2 linked regions of the Rhizobium sp. N324 genome follow. The protein of the gene in region 1 interacts with the protein of each later gene in a pairwise test. Links are inferred from orthologs where the notes say so. Each region holds a gene or a part of one and is shown on either strand. Other genes may lie near its edges.

What was found. Proteins that work in one complex are often made in the same cells at the same time.
Region 2: the proteins of ccmE (region 1) and AMK05_RS21305 interact in binary tests that used the Escherichia coli proteins (3 or more experiments, as listed by UniProt). The link is inferred for Rhizobium sp. N324 from one-to-one orthologs.

Annotation. Positions count from the first base shown.
Region 1 is NZ_CP013630.1:1,417,112-1,424,215, forward strand. The notes cover bases 1,810-4,809. They hold ccmE (cytochrome c maturation protein CcmE), read left to right. Parts: upstream 1,810-3,075; coding sequence 3,076-3,543; downstream 3,544-4,809. Other genes in these bases: ccmI (c-type cytochrome biogenesis protein CcmI), read left to right, coding at 1,886-3,079; AMK05_RS06835 (heme lyase CcmF/NrfE family subunit), read left to right, coding at 3,540-4,809. Outside these bases: AMK05_RS06815 (sensor histidine kinase), read left to right, coding at 1-1,251; AMK05_RS06820 (hypothetical protein), read left to right, coding at 1,370-1,795; more of AMK05_RS06835, read left to right, coding at 4,810-5,537; AMK05_RS06840 (cytochrome c-type biogenesis protein), read left to right, coding at 5,534-5,989; AMK05_RS06845 (Do family serine endopeptidase), read left to right, coding at 6,166-7,104. UniProt on the Escherichia coli protein: Heme chaperone required for the biogenesis of c-type cytochromes. Transiently binds heme delivered by CcmC and transfers the heme to apo-cytochromes in a process facilitated by CcmF and CcmH.
Region 2 is NZ_CP013630.1:4,419,573-4,426,603, forward strand. What follows is about bases 2,048-4,974. They hold AMK05_RS21305 (heme ABC transporter permease), read left to right. Parts: upstream 2,048-3,090; coding sequence 3,091-3,858; downstream 3,859-4,974. Other genes in these bases: ccmA (heme ABC exporter ATP-binding protein CcmA), read left to right, coding at 2,048-2,118; ccmB (heme exporter protein CcmB), read left to right, coding at 2,384-3,043; ccmD (heme exporter protein CcmD), read left to right, coding at 3,855-4,022; AMK05_RS21315 (DsbE family thiol:disulfide interchange protein), read left to right, coding at 4,019-4,627; AMK05_RS21320 (DUF2585 domain-containing protein), read right to left, coding at 4,818-4,974. Outside these bases: aconitate hydratase AcnA, read right to left, coding at 1-1,220; more of ccmA, read left to right, coding at 1,483-2,047; more of AMK05_RS21320, read right to left, coding at 4,975-5,405; AMK05_RS21325 (septation protein A), read right to left, coding at 5,402-6,076; signal recognition particle-docking protein FtsY, read right to left, coding at 6,155-7,031. UniProt on the Escherichia coli protein: Required for the export of heme to the periplasm for the biogenesis of c-type cytochromes.

The sequences.
Region 1 (7,104 bases):
GTCATCAACTCGGTGACGATAGGCGATCAGGGCGCGCTCAGCGGCAGTCCGCAGCTCGGCGACCTGCGCTTTGCCCAGCCGAAGACCGGCTGGTACTGGGTGGTGGAGCCGCTCGGCACCTATACGACGGCGCCGCTGGTGTCGCCCTCGCTCGGCTCGGCGCTCATTCCGGTGCCTTCGGTCGTCGAGGCGCCCTTCGACAAGAATTACGAACGCTACTACCAGGTGACGGATGCCTCCGGAAACCGCGTGCAGGTGGCCGAAACCGAAGTGGTGCTCGATACCGATGGGCGCGCGGCGCGGGTCCGCGTCACCGGCAATGTCGATGTCGTCGAGGACGACGTGCGCACCTTTTCCCACAGCCTCTATCTGGCGCTCGCCGGCTTCGGCGTCGGCAGCCTGATCGTCAATGCGCTGGCGATTCTCTACGGCCTGAAGCCGCTCGACAAGGCGCGCGCCGCCTTGGAGCGCATCCGCGCCGGCGAGAGCGAGCAGCTGAAAGGCGATTTCCCGCGGGAGATTCTGCCGCTCGCCAATGAGGTCAACGCGCTGATCGACAGCAACCGCCGCATCGTCGAGCGGGCCCGCATGCAGGTCGGCAATCTCGCCCATTCGCTGAAGACGCCGATCGCCGTTCTCCTTAATGAGGCGCGCGTGCTCGAAAAATCCCATGGCGAACTGGTGCGCAGCCAGGCGGAATCGATGCAGGGCCAGGTACAATCTTATCTCAACAGGGCGCGCATCGCCGCGCAGCGCGAATCCGTGCTCGCCCGCACCGATGCCGAGCCGGCGCTGGAGCGGCTGGTGCGCGTCATGCGCCGGCTGAACGTCGATACCGAATTCGATCTCGTCGTCTCGCCGCCGCATCTGGCCGTCGCCATGGAGCAGCAGGATCTCGAGGAGACCGTCGGCAATCTCCTGGAGAATGCGGCCCGTTTTGCCAAGAGCAAGGTCCGGCTTTCCGCCGTCGAGGCCGGCGACGACGTCAGGGGGGCTGAGGCGAGCGCGCGCCGCCACTGGGTGGAGCTCGCCGTCGAGGATGACGGGCCGGGCCTGGAGCCCGACCAGATCCGCGAGGCGCTGAAGCGCGGCCGCAGGCTCGACGAAAGCAAGCCCGGAACCGGGCTTGGCCTGTCGATCGTCACCGAGATTTCCGGTGAGTATCAGGGGCGGCTCGAGCTCTCCCGCGGCGAATGGGGCGGGCTCAAGGCGAAGCTTATCCTGCCGGGCATCACAAAGGATGTTGCATGAGCAACTGCTTGATGTCACAAAGATACTGGCAAGCGTATAGCATGCTTTGCCTTAATGCTGACACGGGGACGCTGCACTTCGATCGGCTGAATTTGACCCCTGATCGTGGTTCGACGCAATGATTTTACGCTCGCAAGGCATGATCGCTTCCGCTCTTCTCGTCGCCGTCGCGCTCTCCGGCTGCACGACGACGAAAGGTGCCGCTTCACGCGGCATTTTTTCGAGCAAGCCCTCGGCCTCGGCCGCCTTCCTCACCGCGTTGCAGGGCGGCCTTGCCGGCCGCAGCGGCGTGACGCTGAACGATAGCGACAAGCAGCGGGCGCTGGAGGCGGAATATCGGGCGTTGGAAGGTGCGGCCGTCGGCCAGCCGGTGCTGTGGACCGGCAACGACGTCACCGGCAAGGTGGTTGCCGCCGCACCCTATCAGGTTGGCTCGCAGAACTGCCGGCAATATACCCATACGCTGACCGTCGACGGCAAGGACACCGTGGTGCGGGGCGCTGCCTGCCGCAACGAGGATGGCAGCTGGTCGCCGCTCGGCTAAATCAGGTGAATTGCGGCTTATAGCCTCAAATCTTCGTCATTCCGGCTTTGGCAGTTGGAATGGCGACGCGCTTCACGTATTTGGGCCGATATGCTGTTCTGGATTCTCGTTGCCGTTCTGACGGCAGTCGTCGCTGCCATCCTGCTCTACCCCCTTCTGCGCGGTGCGAAGGCGGCGGAAAACCTCCGTGCGGGTGAGGCGGCGGTCTATCGCGACCAGCTGCGCGAACTTGACCGCGATCTCAACGGCGGGCTTATCACGCCTGAAGAAGCCGACTATGCCAGGGCCGAAATCGGCCGTCGGCTGATCGCCGTTTCCGCCGGCGAGCCGGAAGAGGCGCCGAAGCCCGCGCGGCATCACCGTTTCACCGAGGCCTTCGTGCTGCTCGTGCTGCCGCTTCTCGGGCTCTGTCTTTATCTGACGACGGGCCGGCCGGACTTGCCCGCGCAGCCGCTGGAAGCGCGGCTGGAAAATCCCGGCAACGATGTGGCGGTGCTGATCGCCAAGGCGGAACGGCACCTGGCGCAAAGCCCCGATGACGGTAAGGGCTGGGACGTGCTGGCGCCGATCTATCTCCGCACCATGCGGGTGAACGATGCGCAACTGGCCTACCGCAACGCCATCCGGCTGCTCGGCCCAAGCCCGGCCCGGCTCGACGGCCTTGCCGAGACGCTGATGGCCGTCTCCGACGGTGTGGTGACCGAGGAGACGCGTCAGGTGCTGGAACAGTCGCTGACGCTGGAACCGGACAATCCGCGCGCCCGCTTCTACGTCGCCCTCAGCATGGAGCAGGCGGGACAGTCCGATGAGGCACGCAAGGCCTTCGAGGCGTTGGCGAAACAATCGCCGGCCGATGCGCCCTGGCTGCCGCTGGTCAATGAGCATATCGCCATGAATGGCGGCGCGCCGGCCGGTGCGGCTGCCCCGGGCGCCGGTGCGGCTGCCTCGGGCGCCAATCAGGCTGCCCCGGGCGCCAATCAGGCTGCCCCCGGCAATCCCACGCAGCAGGATGTCGCGGCGGCCGAAAACATGAGCGCCGGCGACCGGCAGCAGATGATCCGCGGCATGGTTGAAAGCCTCGATGCCAAGCTTAGCGCAGAACCGAACAATTTCGAGGGATGGGTGCGGCTCGTCCGCTCTTACGCCGTCTTGAACGACAAGGATCGTGCCGCCGCTGCGCTGAAGCGCGGGCTTGCAGCCTTTCCGCCGCCCGGCGAACAGGGCAGGCAATTGCTGGCGATGGCCAAGGAACTCGGCATATCAACGGAAGGATTGGCTGAATGACCCGCAAGCAGAAGCGCCTGGCGGTGATATCAGGTGGCATGGGCTTCATTGCCGCCGCCGTGCTGCTGGTCATGTTCGCCTTCAGCCAGTCGGTCGCCTATTTCTACATGCCAGCCGATCTGGCCAAGACGCCGGTGGCGCCGGAAACCCGCATCCGGCTCGGCGGCCTCGTCGGCGAAGGCAGCGTCGTGCGCGGCGCCGGCTCGACCGTGGAATTTTCCGTCACCGACGGCAGTGCCAATGCCGTGAAAGTCCAATATACCGGGATCCTCCCCGATCTCTTCCGCGAAGGGCAGGGGGTCGTCACCGAAGGCATGTTTGCGCCGGGCACCAACATCTTTACCGCCGATACCGTGCTCGCCAAGCATGACGAGACCTATATGCCGAAAGACGTGGCCGACAGGCTGAAGCAGCAGGGGCTGTGGAAAGAGGGGCAAGGCGAGGAGGCGAAGGCGACGCAATGATCATCGAGATCGGCCATTACGCGCTGGTGCTGGCGCTGGCAACGGCGCTCATCCTTTCGATCGTGCCGGTCATCGGCGCCCGCCGCCATGACCGGGCGATGATGGATGTGGCGACCGTCGGTTCGCTGGCGATGTTTGCGCTTGTCGCCTTCTCCTTCGGCGTCTTGACCTATGCCCATGTCGTCTCCGACTTCTCGGTCGAGAACGTCTGGGAGAATTCGCATTCGCTGGTGCCGCTGATCTACAAATATTCCGGCGTCTGGGGCAATCACGAGGGATCGATGATGCTCTGGCTGCTGATCCTGACGCTGTTCAGCGCCCTGGTCGCCGTCTTCGGCCGCAACCTGCCGGAGACGCTGAAGGCCAATGTGCTTTCCGTGCAGGCCTGGATTTCGGTTGCCTTCACCCTGTTCATCCTGCTGACCTCCAATCCCTTCCTGCGGCTCGATCCGGCGCCGGCCGAGGGCCGCGATCTCAATCCGGTCCTGCAGGATATCGGTCTGGCGATCCACCCGCCGCTGCTCTATCTCGGTTATGTCGGCTTCTCCGTCTGCTTCTCCTTTGCCGTCGCCGCACTCCTCGAAGGCCGCATCGACGCCGCCTGGGCCCGCTGGGTGCGGCCCTGGACGCTCGCCGCCTGGACCTTCCTGACGCTTGGCATCGCCATGGGCTCCTACTGGGCCTATTACGAACTCGGCTGGGGCGGCTGGTGGTTCTGGGATCCGGTTGAGAACGCCTCCTTCATGCCCTGGCTTGCCGGCACCGCGCTGCTGCATTCGGCCCTCGTCATGGAAAAGCGCGAGGCGCTGAAGATCTGGACGGTGCTGCTGGCCATCCTCACCTTCTCGCTGTCGCTGATGGGCACCTTCCTGGTGCGCTCCGGCGTGCTGACCTCGGTGCATGCCTTTGCCAGCGATCCCTCCCGCGGTGTTTTCATTCTCTGCATCCTGCTGATCTTCATCGGCGGGGCGCTGTCGCTGTTTGCCTTCCGCGCCCCGAAGCTTTCGGCCGGCGGGCCGTTTGCCCCGATTTCGCGCGAGGGCGCGCTCGTCGTCAACAATCTGATCCTGACGGTCGCCTGCGGCACGGTGCTGACCGGCACGCTCTATCCGCTGCTGCTGGAGACGCTGACCGGCGACAAGATCTCCGTCGGGCCGCCCTTCTTCAACCTGACCTTCGGCCTGTTGATGGCGCCGCTGATCGTCATCGTGCCCTTCGGACCGCTGCTGGCCTGGAAACGCGGCGATCTGCTCGGCGTTTTGCAACGGCTCTATCTGGTCGCCGGTCTCGCCTTCCTTGCTGCGGTGATCTTCTTCTATCTCCAGCATGGCGGGCCGGTGCTTTCCGTGCTGGGGCTGGCGGCCGGGCTGTTCCTGGTCTTCGGCGCCATCGCCGATCTCTGGTATCGCGCCGGCATCGGCAAGGTTACGGGCAACCTCGCCTGGCGCCGTCTGACCGGCCTGCCGCGGTCGGCCTTCGGCACCGCGCTTGCCCATGCCGGGCTCGGCATCAGCGTGCTCGGCATCGTCGCGGTGACGACGTTCCAGACCGAGCATGTCATCGAGATGAAGCCCGGCGAGACCACTGACGCCGGCGGCTACAGCCTGCATTTCGACGGCATGCAGCCGGCGAGCGGGCCGAACTACACCGAGGAGCGCGGCCACTTCACCATTCGTCGCGCCGGTGTCGCGGTCGCCGATACCTGGTCGGCCAAACGCCTCTACACCGCCCGCCAGATGCCGACGACGGAGGCCGGCATCCTGACCTTCGGCCTCAGCCAGCTCTACGTCTCATTGGGTGACGCCACCAAGGACGGTGGCATCGTCGTGCGCATCTGGTGGAAGCCGTTCATCCTCTGCATCTGGGGCGGAGCGCTTGTCATGGCCTTCGGCGGCTTCGTCTCCCTCACCGACCGCCGCCTGCGCGTCGGCGCGCCACGGAGGAAGGCGAAGGCGGCAAAGCCGGCAGAGCCTGCCATGGAGCCGGCGGAATGATGCGGCGTCTCCTCCTGGCTTTCGTCTTGATGCTGTTGGCCGCGCCGGCCTTCGCCGTCAACCCGGACGAGGTGCTCGCCGACCCGGCACTGGAAGCGCGCGCTCGCGCCCTTTCGGCGGAACTGCGCTGCATGGTCTGCCAGAACCAGTCGATCGACGATTCCAATGCCGATCTCGCCAAGGATCTGCGCCTGCTGGTGCGCGAGCGCATCACCGACGGTGACAGCGACGAGGCGGTGCTGAACTATATCGTCTCGCGCTACGGCGAATTCGTGCTGCTGAAGCCGCGGTTCAGCATGAAGACGGGCCTGCTGTGGGGCGCCCCGGCGCTGCTGGTGCTCGCCGGCGGCCTGTCGCTGCTCGTCTTTGCCCGCAGGCGCTCAGGCAAGCCGACGGGAAGTAAATTGACCGCGGATGAGCAGTCGAAGTTGAACGATCTTCTGAAAAAGTAGGCGGTCCATCGGCGGCAATCGTCGGCTCCGGCGGATTGGCCGAAGCAAACATTTCAACATTACCAATTTTTCATTGGCCGGACAGTTCGCAGTAAGGTGCGCCATCCTATATCTTGATGCATCGACTGATCCGGCGCTGCCGGGCTGAAGATTTAAGAACAAGAGAAGGTGCTCCAATGCTCAAGAATTTCAACGGACGTCCGTCCCTCGCCACCGTGCTCAAGGCTTCTACCGTTGCCGGTATCGCGGCCGCTGTGCTCGCAACCGGCGTTCCGCTCGAAATCACCCGGTCCTATGCCGAAGCAGTCAAGGTTCAAGCACCTGCTGTCCCGAGCTTTGCCAATGTTGTCGATGCCGTTTCGCCGGCCGTCGTTTCCGTTCGCGTCGAAAATCGCGTCAATCCCGTCTCCGACAATGACGGCCTGTCCTTCGATTTCAACGGCCGCGGTTTTGACGATCTTCCCGACGATCACCCGCTGAAGCGCTTCTTCAAGCAGTTCGGCGGTCAGGAGCCGAATGATCAGCAGGGCCATCAGCGGCGCTTTGGCCAGAACGGCCCCGGCGGCCCGAACGGCCCCGGCGGTAAGGGCCGTCTGCGTCCGGTTGCTCAAGGCTCGGGCTTCTTCATCTCCGAGGACGGCTACATCGTCACCAACAACCACGTCGTGTCCGATGGCCAGGCCTTCGTCGCCGTCATGAATGACGGCACCGAACTCGATGCCAAGCTGATCGGCAGGGATCCGCGCACCGACCTCGCCGTGCTGAAGGTCGACGGCAAGGGCAAGAAGTTCACCTACGTCAACTGGGCCGACGACAACAACGTCCGCGTCGGCGATTGGGTCGTCGCCGTCGGCAATCCCTTCGGTCTCGGCGGCACGGTCACAGCCGGCATCGTCTCGGCCCGCGGCCGCGATATCGGCTCCGGTCCTTATGACGATTACCTGCAGGTGGACGCGGCCGTGAACCGCGGCAACTCCGGTGGCCCGACCTTCAACCTCAGCGGCGAAGTGGTCGGCATCAACACCGCGATCTTCTCGCCGTCGGGCGGCAGCGTCGGCATTGCCTTCGCCATTCCCGCCTCGACGGCCAAGGATGTCGTTGCCGATCTGATGAAG
Region 2 (7,031 bases), 3.0 Mb from region 1 along the record:
TTCTTGTAGTCGGCATCCATCGAGCCGGCGAAACCGGAAGCGATGTTTTCGAGCGCGATGCGGCCTTCCGGGCGCTTCGGGCCGGCCATCGACGGCACGACGTCGCCGAGATCGAGTTCCAGCGTATCGGTGAAGACGAGGTCGGAACCGTCGCCGTCACGCCACATGCCCTGGGCCTTCGAATAGGCTTCGACCAGCGCGATCCGGTCATGCGTGCGGCCGGACATGGTGAGATAGTTGATGGTTTCGCCGTCGACCGGGAAGAAGCCGCAGGTGGCGCCGTATTCCGGACCCATGTTGCCGATCGTCGCGCGGTCGGCGAGCGGCATGTTGTCCATGCCCGGGCCGAAGAATTCGACGAACTTCGACACGACGCCCTTCTTGCGCAGCATCTGCACGACGGTCAGAACGAGGTCGGTCGCGGTGACGCCTTCCTTGAGCTTGCCGGTCAGCTTGAAGCCGATGACTTCAGGCAGCAGCATCGAGACCGGCTGGCCGAGCATCGCCGCTTCAGCTTCGATACCGCCCACGCCCCAGCCGAGAACGCCGAGACCGTTGATCATCGTCGTGTGGCTGTCGGTGCCGACGCAAGTATCCGGATAAGCGATCGTCTCGCCGTCCTCTTCCTTGGTCCAGACGGTCTGGCCGAGATATTCGAGGTTGACCTGGTGACAGATGCCGGTGCCGGGAGGCACGACGCGGAAATTCTTGAATGCCTGCTGGCCCCACTTCAGGAAGCGGTAGCGCTCGCCGTTGCGCTGATATTCCAGCTCGACGTTCTTGGCGAAAGCCTGCGGCGTGCCGAATTCATCGACGATGACGGAGTGGTCGATGACGAGGTCGACGGGAACCAGCGGGTTGATCTTCTCGGGATCTCCGCCGAGCGACACCATCGCGTCGCGCATCGCGGCAAGATCGACGACGGCCGGAACGCCGGTGAAGTCCTGCATCAGCACGCGCGCCGGGCGATAGGCGATCTCGTTTTCGACCGCACCCTTGTTGTTCAGCCATTCGGCAACGGCCAGGATGTGCTCCTTGGTGACCGACTGGCCGTCTTCGAAGCGCAGCAGGTTTTCGAGCAGCACCTTCATCGAATAGGGAAGCTTCGAGACGCCGGGCAGACCGTTTGCCTCAGCCTTGGGCAGGCTGTAATAGACATAATCCTTTCCACCAACGGAAAGCGTGGAACGACAATTGAAACTGTCAAGAGATTTAGACACGAGAGACCCCGTTTCTGATAGCCAACACAGTCGTGCGAACGCCTATGCACTTAATGCACATCAGGATGCGGGTACGGCCATTTCCGCTGTCCGCACGTGGAACGGACGCTCCAAGTTCGGCGCAAGGATGAAATTCACGCCGACCGCTGGCGTGGTTGCCGGTCTTATAGATAATTTCCTAAAAACTTGCCATACCCGAGCACGGTCAAAATCGGAGATTTTTTGACCCCTCCGGAAGCCGAAACCAAGAAAGAGCCGATGCATGCATCTCACCGCCGAAAATCTGGCCGCAAGGCGCGGTGAGGATCTGATTTTCGTTAACATTTCCTTTCACTTGGCGTCCGGCGAGGCGCTCATTCTGACCGGCAGAAATGGATCGGGAAAGTCCACTTTACTGCGCGTCGTCGCCGGCCTCCTGAGACCGGAGAAGGGCACTGTCATCTTCCGCGACGGAGAGGGCCGGGAAGACAGGCATCCCGGCGAGGCCAGCCACTACCTTGGCCATCGGAATGCAATGAAGAATGAACTTACGGTTGCAGAGAACCTCGATTTCTGGCGTAGCTTTCTCGGAAATACAGGCTTCTCCGTCGAGGATGCGGCTAACGCCGTCGGCCTGTCGGGGATAACCCATCTTCCCTTCGGTTACCTCTCCGCCGGCCAGCAGCGCCGGATAGCTTTCGCCAAATTGCTCGTCGCCCACCGCCCCGTCTGGATCCTCGACGAACCCACGGCGGCACTCGATGCCAGCGCCGACCGGCTGTTCGCCAGCTTGATCGAAGCGCATCTGGCCGAAGGCGGCATCGTGCTGGCGGCGACGCACCAGCCGCTGGGATTGAAGAATGCGCAGGAGTTGAAGATGACGGGTTTTGCCGGTGTGGATGCGGGGGTATGGGGATGATGGTTTGCGGTTGTTTGCAAGGACATGACGTGAAAACCCCACCCCAACCCCTCCCCACAAGGGGGAGGGGCTACCGTGCGGCGCTGCCTCATACTAACCGCATCGTCGCAATCTGCAGAACGGCAACAACGTACACCCCGCTTGCGTTTGGCCGTCGTCGGAGACCGCAGCTTAGCCCCTCCCCCTTGTGGGGAGGGGTTGGGGAGGGGTTTTCCTCTACCGCTTGGAACAGGTTTTCCTCACCCATCAGGGAAAAGCACCCCGAATGACCGCCCTCTTCCTCCGCGATCTCAAACTCTCGATCCGCGCCGGCGGCGGTGCGCTGATCGGGGTGCTGTTCTTCCTCACGATCGTCGCCGTTATTCCCTTCGGCGTCGGTCCCGATCTCAAACTTCTCTCCCGCATCGGCCCCGCCATCGTTTGGATCGGCGCGCTGCTTGCCGCCCTCCTCGGCCTCGACCGCCTGTTCCAGGCCGAGCGCGACGACGGATCGCTCGACCTGATGCTCATGCAGGACACGCCGCTTGTCCTGACCGTGCTGGTCAAATGCTTCGCCCACTGGACGGCGACCAGCCTGCCGCTGGTGATTGCCTCGCCGTTGCTCGGCCTGTTCATGAACATGGACGAGACGGCGATTGCTGCCACTATGCTGACGCTGCTCGTCGGCTCGCCAGCCATCACCTTCATTGGCGCCGTCGGCGCCGCCGTCGCCGTCGCCCTGCCCCGCGGCGGCCTGCTGGTCTCGATCCTGGTGTTGCCGCTGACCATACCGGTGCTGATCTTCGGCGTCAGCGCCACCTATGCCGCCGTCGAGGATCCCGCTCCGTTCCTGCCACCCTTCCTCATCCTCATCGCGCTGACCCTGTTCTTCGCGGTCATCGGTCCGGCCGCTGCCGCCGTTGCACTGCGAAACACGACGGATTGATTGGCATTCGATTGCGGGAAAAGCCGGATCAAGATAAGGAAGCGGACATGAGCGAAACGAGCCTTGCCATCAGCAAATTCAGCGACCTCGCCAACCCGACGCGGTTCCTGGCGCTGGCGGCGCGCATCATTCCGTGGCTGGCCGGCATTACCGCCCTCTGTTTTGCGGTCGGCCTCTATCTCAGCTTCTCCACGGAAGGCGATTACCAGCAGGGCGAGACCGTGCGCATCATGTATATCCATGTGCCCTCGGCCTGGCTGTCGATGATGTGCTATACGATCATGAGCTGCTCTGCGATCGGCACGCTGGTCTGGCGCCATCCGCTGGCCGACGTCTCCGCCAAGGCCGCGGCCCCGCTCGGCGCCGCCTTCACCCTGCTCGCCCTCGTCACCGGCTCGCTCTGGGGCAAGCCGATGTGGGGCACCTGGTGGGTGTGGGATGCGCGGCTGACCTCCGTTTTCGTTCTCTTCCTGATGTATCTCGGTCTGATCGCGCTCAGCCGTGCTATCGACGATCCGTCGAAGGCCGCGCGCGTTTCCGCCGTGCTCATCCTCGTCGGCTTCGTCAATATCCCGATCATCAAATTCTCGGTCGAGTGGTGGAACACGCTGCATCAGTCGGCAAGCGTGATGCGCCTTGATGGCCCGGCGATCGATCCGGAATTCCTGCGGCCGCTCTTCGTCATGGCGATCGCCTTCACCCTGCTCTTCTTCACGCTGCATATCATGGCGATGAGGAACGAGATCTGGCGCCGCCGCATCGCCGCCCAGCGCCGTCTCGCCGCCCGTATGGCCAGCCGCGAGGAACAGATTTGACGCACACCTTCTACGTCTACGCATCCTATGGCTTTGCCGCTCTCGTGACGATCGCTGTCACGCTCTGGACCTGGGCCGACGGCCAGGCGCGTCGCCGTGAGCTCGCAGCCTTGGAAGCCGCCGGCATCCGCCGCCGCTCGGCGCGTGCAAAGGACGGCGAATGAGCGAAGCGCCTGAAACCACGACCGCCACATCGCGCGGACTTGGCCGTTATGCGCTGGCGCTTCTGCCGCTGATCGTCTTCGGCGGCATTGCGGCGACGGCGGCAAAGATGCTCTACGACCAGGATTTCCACGGCAAGAACATCACCGAAATCCCCTCCGCCCTGATCGGCACCAAGGCACCGGCACTGAACCTGCCGCCGCTCGACGGCGCCAATCTGCCGGCGCTGACCGATGCGGCCATCAAGGGCAAGCTGACCCTCGTCAACGTCTTCGCCTCCTGGTGCGTGCCCTGCCGCGCCGAACATCCCGTGTTGAAGGAACTGGCGAAAGACGGACGGCTGAACATCGTCGCCATCAATTACAAGGACCAGAACGACAACGCCCTGCGTTTCCTCGGCGAACTCGGCAATCCTTATCAGGCGATCGGCATCGACCCGAACGGCAAGGCGGCGATCGACTGGGGCGTCTACGGCATTCCGGAAAGCTACCTCGTCAGCCCCGACGGCACGATCCTCTACAAACGCGTCGGCCCCTTCGACGATATCAGCCTGAAGGAAGGGCTGTTTCCGGCGATGGAAAAGGCGCTGGAGAAGCCGGGTTCGTAAGTTTCATCTCGGGTGAAGACCCCTCCCCAACCCCTCCCCACAAGGGGGAGGGACTTATATGACGCGCTGTATGGCGCCAAGCAGCAGCCTTTCCGCGGATGAAACGGTGAAGTGGAATAAGACGGGCGCCGCACTCAAGCCCCTCCCACCTGTGGGGAGGGGTTGGGGAGGGGTTTTCTTCTGACCTGGCCTAAACCCCGCCCTGCCAGACCTTGATCGCCTCCACCGGCCAGATCAGCATCACCACATTGAGCGTCAGATTATCGCGGATCACATAGCCGGTGAAAATCTCGAAGAAGAGGGCGATCGCCACCGTCAGCGCCACCGGCGCGCGCGATGCGAAGAAGAAGCCGATGCACATGAACACGGTGTCCATTGCCGAATTCAGGATGCTGTCGCCGTAATAGTCGAGTGCGATCGTCGCCGTGCGGTAGCGGTCGATGATCAGCGGTGAATTTTCCAGCAGCTCCCAGCCGGATTCGATGACGAGCGCCAGCAGCAGCTTTGCCGCCAGCGGCTTGCGGCGCAGGACGAGATGGCCGAGCCCGTAGAACAGGAAGCCGTGGATGATATGCGACGGCGTGTACCAGTCCGACAGATGCTGCGAATTGCCGCTGGTGTTGACCCCGCCCTCCCATAGCTTGACATAACCGCAGGCGCAGATCGGCACGCGGCCCATCATATATTCGGCAACGATCTGGGCGACCAGCACTGCTAGGCAGGCGACGAACCAGAAACTTTGGTGTCCGACACGATATTCGGCCTCTGTAGCGCTCACTTTTCGCCATCCGTTTCCACATTGATGCTATGCTTCAGAATGAGCGGCATCTGTGACATGGTGAAAATGAGGGTGATCGGAATATTGCCCCACACCTTGAAGACCACCCAAGCATTGTCTGCTGCTTTCATATCAGGCTGATAGTACCAGTTAAAACCACGCCAGACGACCTCGTTAAGGACCGCGCAGAATAGAAAGAAAATGCCCCAGCGAATGGTAAGCTTACGCCAGCCCTCAGCATCGAGTTCGAAGGCGGTGTTGAACACGTAGCCGAGCAGCGATTTCCCAAAGACAAGTCCCCCGAGCAACACAACGCCAAAGAGCCCGTTGATGATCGTGGGCTTCATCTTGATGAAGGTTTCGTTCTGCAGGTAGATTGCCAGCGCGCCGACGATAACCACCACCAGACCGGAGACGAAAGGCATCACCGGTAAGTGCCCAAGCACAATCTTCGAAACGACAAGCGAGACGATCGTCGCTGTCATAAAGAGCGCAGTAGCAATGAAAAGCGGCCCTCCGAGCGCAACCAGGGCCGGAAACTTTCCCGCCAGCCACTCAGCACGCAGGTTGGCAAAGAAGAAGATCAGCAGCGGCCCGAGTTCCAGCGCCAGCTTCAGCAGCGGATGATGCCGGTCGGCCGGGGTCGGGGTGATATCGCTTTCGGTGCTCATGCGTTCGTCAAACCTGCTATTCCTGACAATCTGGTTGCCGGCCGTGCCTTGCAGGCTCTCGGCGGCATATCTGTGGCATCATTGCGGAAGTCCGGCAATGGCATGGGCGAAATCCTCGGCTTCGAATGGCTCCAGATCGTCGACGCCCTCGCCGATCCCGATGAAATAGACCGGCAGCTTGTGCTTGGCGGAGATAGCGACGAGGATGCCGCCGCGTGCCGTGCCGTCGAGCTTGGTCATGATCAGCCCGTTGACGCCGGCGACGTTGCGGAAGATCTCGACTTGGCTTAGCGCATTCTGTCCCGTCGTCGCGTCGAGCGTCTGCAGCACGGTGTGCGGCGCATCGGGATCGAGCTTGCCGAGCACGCGCACAATCTTCTCGAGCTCGGCCATCAGCTCGGCCTTGTTCTGCAGGCGGCCGGCGGTATCGACGATCAGCACGTCGCATTTTTTCGCCTTGGCCTGTTCGAAGGCGTCATAGGCAAGGCCGGCGGCATCGGCGCCAAGCTTGGTGCCGACGAATTCCGAGTTCGTCCGCTCGGCCCAGATCTTCAGCTGCTCGATCGCTGCCGCGCGGAACGTATCGCCGGCCGCCAGCATCACCTTCAACCCGGCACCGGATAGCTTCGCCGCCAGCTTGCCGATCGTCGTCGTCTTGCCGGTACCGTTGACGCCGACGACGAGGATGACATGTGGCTTGTGCGAGAGATCGAGCTGCAGCGGCTTGGCGACCGGCTTCAGGACCTTGGCGATTTCGGACGCCATGATCCGGCTGACATCCTCGCCGGTGACATCCTTGCCATAGCGCTCGGACGCCAGCGTATCGGTGACGCGCAGCGCGGTCTCGACGCCGAGATCGGCCTGGATCAACAGGTCTTCGAGATCCTGCAGCGTCTCGTCGTCGAGCTTGCGCTTGGTGAAGAGCGCGGTGATCTGGCCGGTCAGCTGCGAGGAG